Regions from separate parts of the Citricoccus sp. genome, predicted to be linked through region 1. Evidence: riboswitches for the same ligand, from Rfam matches in the RefSeq annotation. Region 1 holds a riboswitch; each other region holds the start of a gene.
The links. A riboswitch is a leader RNA that binds a small molecule or an ion and turns the genes downstream of it on or off. The one in region 1 is predicted to bind S-adenosylmethionine.

Region 1 (2,256 bases):
CTGGCCGATGCCACGGCGGACGCGGAGTGGGTCGCGGCCGACCTGATCAGCCAGGCCGAGCACGACCCGATGGCCGGTTCGGTGCTCATCACCACGTCCCCGGAGCTGGCCCGGGACGTGGTGGCCCAGGTCCAGGAGCAGGTGCCGGGGTCGTTCCACGAGGAGCAGGTCCGTCAGGCCCTGACCGGTCCGCAGTCCGGGATCCTCGTGGTGGACACCCTGGCCACGGCCATCGCGGTGGCCGATGCCTACGCCGCCGAGCACCTGGAGGTGCACACCGTGGACGCGCTGGCCACCGCGCGCCGGATCCGCAACGCCGGGGCCGTGTTCGTGGGACCGTACTCCCCCGTGCCGCTGGGCGACTACTCCTCCGGGTCCAACCACGTGCTGCCCACCGGCGGGTCCGCCCGGTACTCCTCGGGGCTGAACACGGTCAGCTTCCTGCGGCTGCAGCAGCTGATCCGGTACTCCGAGACCGGGTTGAAGGAGTTGGCATCGAACATCTCGGCACTGGCCGGGGCCGAGGGGCTGCCCGCCCACGGGGAGGCCGTGGCCCGGCGTTTCCGGTAGCCCCCGGTCACCGCCGGGTGCCGTCCCGCGTCGGCGGCAACCGGCTCCGCAGCACGTGACGGAGGTCACCGTCACAGGCGTTCACATCCGCAGAAGGCCTTTGACCCGTCGCCCCGGCCGTCGTTACGCTGAACCCAGAATCACGAGTTCCCGCTGTTACAGCCCTGGCTTGCGGGACGGCAACCCTCTTCACGCAGTAGTGGGGTGCTCCAGGTGATGATTCGGCCTTCCGGGCAAGCCGGCGGGCAAGTACCGCGTCTGAAGCAGGTACCGGAGGGGCACCGCCCGAGGTCACACTGTGGATGCGCCCTCGAACGGAGGACTGACATGACCGCCCTGGCCACCATCGACCTGAGCCGCACCGCCACCCTGGACACCGACCTGTCCGCCCAGACCCTGCGCTCGGCCTTCTCCCACTTCCCCTCCGGCGTCGCCGCGCTGTGCGGCCTCGCCGATGACCAGAAGGAGGGCCTCGTGGCCTCGTCCTTCACGGTGGGGGTCTCCCTCGAACCGGCACTGGTGTCCTTCGCCGTGCAGAACACCTCCCGGACCTGGCCGCGGCTGAAGCGGGCCGAGCGCATCGGGATCTCGATCCTCGCCGAGGGCCACACCGACGTCTGCCGCCAGTTGGCCTCCAAGGACGGGGACCGCTTCGAGGGCCTGGGCGTTCGCGCCTCGGACCGGGGCGCCCTGTTCCTGGACAACGCCGCGCTGTGGCTGGAGACCTCCGTCTACGCGGAGGTCCCGGCCGGCGACCACCACGTGGTCCTGCTCGAGGTCCACGGCGTCCACGACCACTCCTCCGAGCACGAGCCGCTGGTCTTCCACCGTTCGGCCTTCCGCAACCTGCGCACCGCCGAGGGCAACCAGTAACCGGCCCACCCGTATCCTGGTCCGCATGCCGAACGCCCCGCAGCCACCGAGCCAGGTCCGCCTGGACGCCTGGCTGTGGGGCATCCGCATGTACAAGACCCGCTCGGCGGCGACGGCGGCCTGCCGGGCCGGCCACGTGCGTCTCAACGGCCAGCCGGCCAAGGCGGCCCAGCCGGTCAAGCCCGGTGACACCATCCGGCTGCGCCAGCCGGGCCGGGAGAGGGTCCTGGAGGTCACCGGCCTGCTGGCCAAACGGGTCGGGGCCGCCGAGGCGGTGCGCCACTACGTCGACCACTCGCCGCCGCTGATCCCCCGGGAACTGCTGGCCGTCCCCCAGCGCGATCGCGGCGCAGGGCGCCCCACCAAGCGGGACCGCCGTCAGATGGACCGGCTCCGCGGCCGGGATCCTCAGCCCTGAGGAAGCGAAGCGGACCGAAACAGACTCAAAAACCGAGTAGGGCGGCGCCCGATGACGTGGTCGTCGGCAGTGCACGTCGGGTAGTGCCTACTAGTGCCCCATTCACAGCCCTCTCATAGGTTGGGGTGCTACCAGTCCACCCCGGGCTGGATCCAGCGGACGAAGGATCTTCTGATGCAGCACACGACCCCCCTCTACCGACGCACGCCGGCCATCACCGGGATGGCAGCCCTGGGCCTGGTCACGACGGTGATGCTGGCACCCGCAGCACACGCCGACACGGACCTGGACCTCGCGGAAGGGCCTGCCAGCACCATCGTGGTGGCGGACGTGGAGGGTGCGGCCGGGACCGGTGGCGCCGAGGCCACTGTCGAGACCGCACCCGAACCAGTCAC
Region 2 (2,256 bases), on a different contig from region 1:
CAACCTGACCCAGGCGCTGCGTGCCCACCTGATCAACCAGGAGAACGTGCTGGGCCACCCGGACGCGGCCTTCCGGGACCGCTGGCTGCGCCGTCTGGGCGCGGGGGCCGTCGTCGGGAACGCCATCACCGAGGTCAACAACGCGGTGGGGGAGGGGACCACCCGGCTGGTGCAGGACGCCGAGGGCACCTGGCGGCTCAACGGCACCAAGTACTACTCGACCGGGTCCCTGTACGCGGACTGGATCATCGTGGCGGCGGTCGACGCCCGCGGTGAGGAGATCGCCGCGACCGTGCCCGCGGACGCCCCCGGTGTCCGGCTCCTGGACGACTGGGACGGGTTCGGCCAGCAGCTCACGGCCTCGGGGACCACGGTGTTCGACAACACCCCGGTCGACCCGGAGGAGGTCTACACCTCCGGCCTGGACGACGGCACCCGCGTGGCCACCGGCCAGGCGTCCTGGCAGTTCCTGCACCTGGCGACCCTGACGGGCATCGCCGAGGCGATCGTGCGTGACGCCGGGGACTACGTACGCGGCCGGCGCCGGTCCTTCAGTCACGGGGTGACCGAACTGCCCCGTGACGACGCCCAGGTGCTGCAGGTGGTCGGTGAGCTCTCCTCGGCGGCCTTCGCCTCCCGCGTGGCGCTCGACGCGGTGGTCACCGCCCTGGGAGGAATCCTCGAACGCGAGGCCGGGGGCGAGGTGCTGCCGGAGGAGGACGTCAACGCCCTGTACGTCCGCGTCTACCAGGCCCAGCAGGTGATCGCGAAGAACGTGCTGGCCGCCGCGACCCAGCTGTTCGAGGTGGGCGGGGCCTCGGCCACGAGCCAGTCGAGGCGCCTGGACCGGCACTGGCGCAACGCGCGCGTGCTGGCCAGCCACAATCCGCTCATCTACCGCGCGCGGATCATCGGCGAGTGGGAGGTCAACGCCACCCCGCCGTCGCGGTCCTACCGCATCGGTTCCGCCTGACCCACGGTCCTGGCCTGCGCCACCGGCCCCCGTCGTGCACCGCACGGCGGGGGCCTTCGCGTGCCCGGCCCGCGCAGATGTCGCCGTATGTCCCCCCGGCGTCATGGAAGGACCCGGTGGCCCTCGCCCCGGCCGGGGATGACGGGACGTTAACCGGTGCCGGCGGATCCCTTGGCGGGACCGGCGCCGGGGTCTACGCTCGGTAACGGAATCACGAGATCCGGCCATAAGCCCTGGCTGACCGGACAGCAACCCTCTCGCTGTAGTGGGGTGCTCCAGGTGATGATTCGGCCGGCACGCACCCGTGACCGGCAAGTACGGCACCCCGCCCGGTGCATCGAGGCCGCCTGCGCGCGCCCCGGTGCGTTCCGGGCATCCCCGGAGTGCCACCGACCGGGAAGAGACACCATGGCCCCCATCGCCCGCACGCCCCTGCACTTCAACGCTTTCGTCATGAACACCACCAGTCACATCCACCACGGCCAGTGGCGTCGCCCCGACGCCGGGCAGGCCGAGTTCACCGACGTCCGCACCTGGATCGACCTGGCCCGCACCCTCGAGGCCGCGAGGTTCGACGCCATGTTCTTCGCGGACGTCGTCGGCCACTACGGCGACGCCGACGCCGACTACTCCGTGTACGTCAACGAGGGCCTGCAGATCCCCTCCAACGACCCGACCGTGCTGCTCGGCGCGCTGGCCGTGGTGACCGAGCACCTGGGCCTGGCCACCACCTCCAACGTCTTCCAGTCCCACCCGTTCCAGTTCGCCCGCCAGCTCTCCACGCTCGACCACATCTCGAACGGCCGGATCGCCTGGAACATCGTCACCGGGACCCAGGACAACGGTTCACGCAACTTCGGCCTGCCACGGCTGACCGACCACGCCGAGCGCTACGCCTGGGCCGAGGAGTACGTGGACGTCGCCTACAAGCTCTGGGAGGGCTCGTGGGACGAGGGAGCGGTCGTCAAGGATCGGCAGGGCTCCCGGTACTCGGACCCGGCGAAGGTCCACAAGATCCACCACGAGGGCCGGCGCTACTCGGTGGAGGGCCCGCACCTGCCCTCACCGTCCCCGCAGCGGACACCGCTGCTGTACCAGGCGGGATCCTCCGCCTCCGGCCGGGACTTCGCCGCCCGCAACGCCGAGGCCGTGTTCCTCATCGCGGCGACCCCGGACATCGCCCGCCAGCAGATCGAGGACACCCGCCGCCGCGCCGTCGAGGCCGGCCGGGCACCGGAGGACATCAAGTTCTTCCAGGGCCTGAGCTTCGTCATCGGCGAGAC
Region 3 (2,256 bases), on a different contig from region 1:
GCTCTCCACGCCCACCGAGAGCCGGACCAGGCCGGGGGTGACACCGGCGGCGCGCTGCTCGGCCTCCGTCAACTGGGAGTGCGTGGTGGAGGCCGGGTGGATGACGAGCGAACGGATGTCGCCGATGTTGGCCACCTGGTGGTGCAGGCGCAGGGCGTCCACGAACCGCGCGCCGGCCTCGCGGCCACCGGCGATCTCGAAGGACACGAAGCCGCCGGCGCCCTGGGGCAGGTACTGCTGCGCGCGCTCGTACCAGGGGCTGGATGCCAGGCCCGGGTAGATCACGGCCTCGGCCTGGGCGTGGCCGTCCAGGTAGTCGGCGACCCTCTGCGCGTTGGCCACGTGACGCTCCATCCGCAGGGACAGGGTCTCCAGGCCGAGGTTGAGCAGGAAGGCGTTGAACGGGCTGATCGAGCTGCCGAAGTCGCGCAGCAGCTGCACGCGGGCCTTCAGGATGTAGGCAAGGTTGGCCCCGAGGATGCCCCCGACACCCAGGTCCCGGGCGAACACCAGTCCGTTGTAGCTCTCGTCCGGGGTGTTGAAGCCCGGGAAGCGCTCCGGCTGGGAGGCGTAGTCAAAGGTCCCGGCGTCCACGATGACCCCGCCCATGGCCACGGCGTGGCCGCCGAGGTACTTGGTGGCCGAGTGCACGACCACGTCCGCGCCGTGCTCGATCGGCCGCAGCAGGTAGGGGGTGGCCAGGGTGTTGTCCACGATGAACGGCACGCCGGCGGCGTGGGCGACGTCGGCGATGCCCCGCAGGTCCGGCACGTCCCCGCGCGGGTTGCCGAGGGACTCGGCGAACAGCAGCTTCGTGGTGTCCCGGACGGCGCCCGTCCACTCCTCCAGGTCGTCCGGGTCCTGGACGAAGGTGGTGGTGATGCCGATCTTGGCCAGGGTGTGCTTGAACAGGTTCTGGGTGCCGCCGTAGAGGGAGGCCGAGACCACCACGTGGTCCCCCGCACCGGCGAGGTTGAGCACGGAGAAGGTGGTGGCCGCCTGCCCGGAGGCCAGCAGCAGGGCGCCCACCCCGCCCTCGAGGGCGGCGATCTTGCCCTCCACGGCCTCCTGGGTCGGGTTGCCGATGCGGGTGTAGATGGGCCCGAGGTCCTTCAGGGCGAACCGGTCGGCGGCGACCTCGTGGGAGGGGAAGTCGAAGGAGTTGGACTGGATGATCGGCAGCGCGGTGGCGCCGAAGGGGTTGACCTCCGGGATGCCGGCGTGCACCTGCCGGGTCTCGAAGCCCCAGTTCGCGGCGGAGTCCGTGGCGCCGGCCGGGTCGGTGTCCGGGGTGGCCTGGTTCGGGGTGTCAGTCATCGACATGGCTCCTGTATCCGTCCAGGGCCACCCGGTGGCATCACGGTGCCGTGAAGCATGCCGCGCCGTGGTGGCCCGCGCTTGCAGGTGCCGGTCGACACCCGCCTGGTCCTCACCCGGGGCACCCCACCGCGAGCTGGAGGGTTGCCGGCCAGCAAGCCGGGGCTCGATGCTGGCGCTCATGACCTGCGCCCAGTCTGCCAGATCGGTGCGAGCGGGTCATCCCGTTCGGTCACAGTGTGACCGCGGCCCCGCCGGAGTGTGATCTGCGCAACTTTTCAAGTGAGGGTAACCTAAGCGATCTCCGCCACGGGGAAGTGGGACGATATGGGCATGATGCGCCTTGATCACGTCTCGTACGCCGTCGGCCCCGAAGAGGGCCTCCCCGCCGCGGTGGCCCGGATCGCCGATGCCCTGGGCATCGAGCGAGTCAAGGGCGGGGTCCACCCCCGCTTCGGCACCCGCAACGCCATCTTCCCGTTGCGCAAGCACCAGTACCTGGAGGTCGTCGAGGTACTCGACCACCCCTCCTCCGGCAAGGCCCCGTTCGGACAGGCCGTGCGCGCCCGCTCCGAGATGGGCGGCGGCTGGATGGGCTGGTGCGTGGCCGTGGACGACCTGGCCCCGTTCGAGGAACGGCTCGAGCGCCAGTCCGTTCCGGGCAACCGCAAGTTCCCGGACGGCCGCGAGCTGACCTGGCGCCAGATCGGCATCAAGGGCCTCATCGCCGACCCGCAGGTGCCCTACCTGCTGCGCTGGGATGACGGCATGGAGGAGCTGCACCCCTCCCGCGCCGCGGAGCCGCAGGCGGAGCTGTCCTCCATCACGATCGCCGGATCGCGGGACCGGGTGCGGGGCTGGCTGGGACTGGACGACCCCGAGCAGAGGGTCGAGGACCTCAACGTCATCTACGAGTCCCCCTCCGGCACGCCCGGCATC

Region 2: it holds a riboswitch for S-adenosylmethionine, as region 1 does, so the genes downstream of both, PLJ28_RS05440 (LLM class flavin-dependent oxidoreductase) here and PLJ28_RS04635 (flavin reductase family protein) in region 1, are expected to answer to the same signal.
Region 3: it holds a riboswitch for S-adenosylmethionine, as region 1 does, so the genes downstream of both, PLJ28_RS01150 (O-acetylhomoserine aminocarboxypropyltransferase/cysteine synthase family protein) here and PLJ28_RS04635 (flavin reductase family protein) in region 1, are expected to answer to the same signal.

The regions. Positions count from the first base shown of each region.
Region 1 is NZ_DAOMPX010000008.1:38,747-41,002, reverse strand. Features, by position in the region: gene hisD (histidinol dehydrogenase) at 1-570, shown strand, start outside; SAM riboswitch class IV at 709-828, shown strand; gene PLJ28_RS04635 (flavin reductase family protein) at 898-1,443, shown strand; gene PLJ28_RS04630 (RNA-binding S4 domain-containing protein) at 1,469-1,861, shown strand; gene PLJ28_RS04625 (hypothetical protein) at 2,036-2,256, shown strand, end outside.
Region 2 is NZ_DAOMPX010000010.1:43,888-46,143, forward strand. Features, by position in the region: gene PLJ28_RS05435 (acyl-CoA dehydrogenase family protein) at 1-973, shown strand, start outside; SAM riboswitch class IV at 1,183-1,297, shown strand; gene PLJ28_RS05440 (LLM class flavin-dependent oxidoreductase) at 1,382-2,256, shown strand, end outside.
Region 3 is NZ_DAOMPX010000002.1:6,041-8,296, forward strand. Features, by position in the region: gene PLJ28_RS01150 (O-acetylhomoserine aminocarboxypropyltransferase/cysteine synthase family protein) at 1-1,317, opposite strand, end outside; SAM riboswitch class IV at 1,390-1,504, opposite strand; gene PLJ28_RS01155 (VOC family protein) at 1,645-2,256, shown strand, end outside.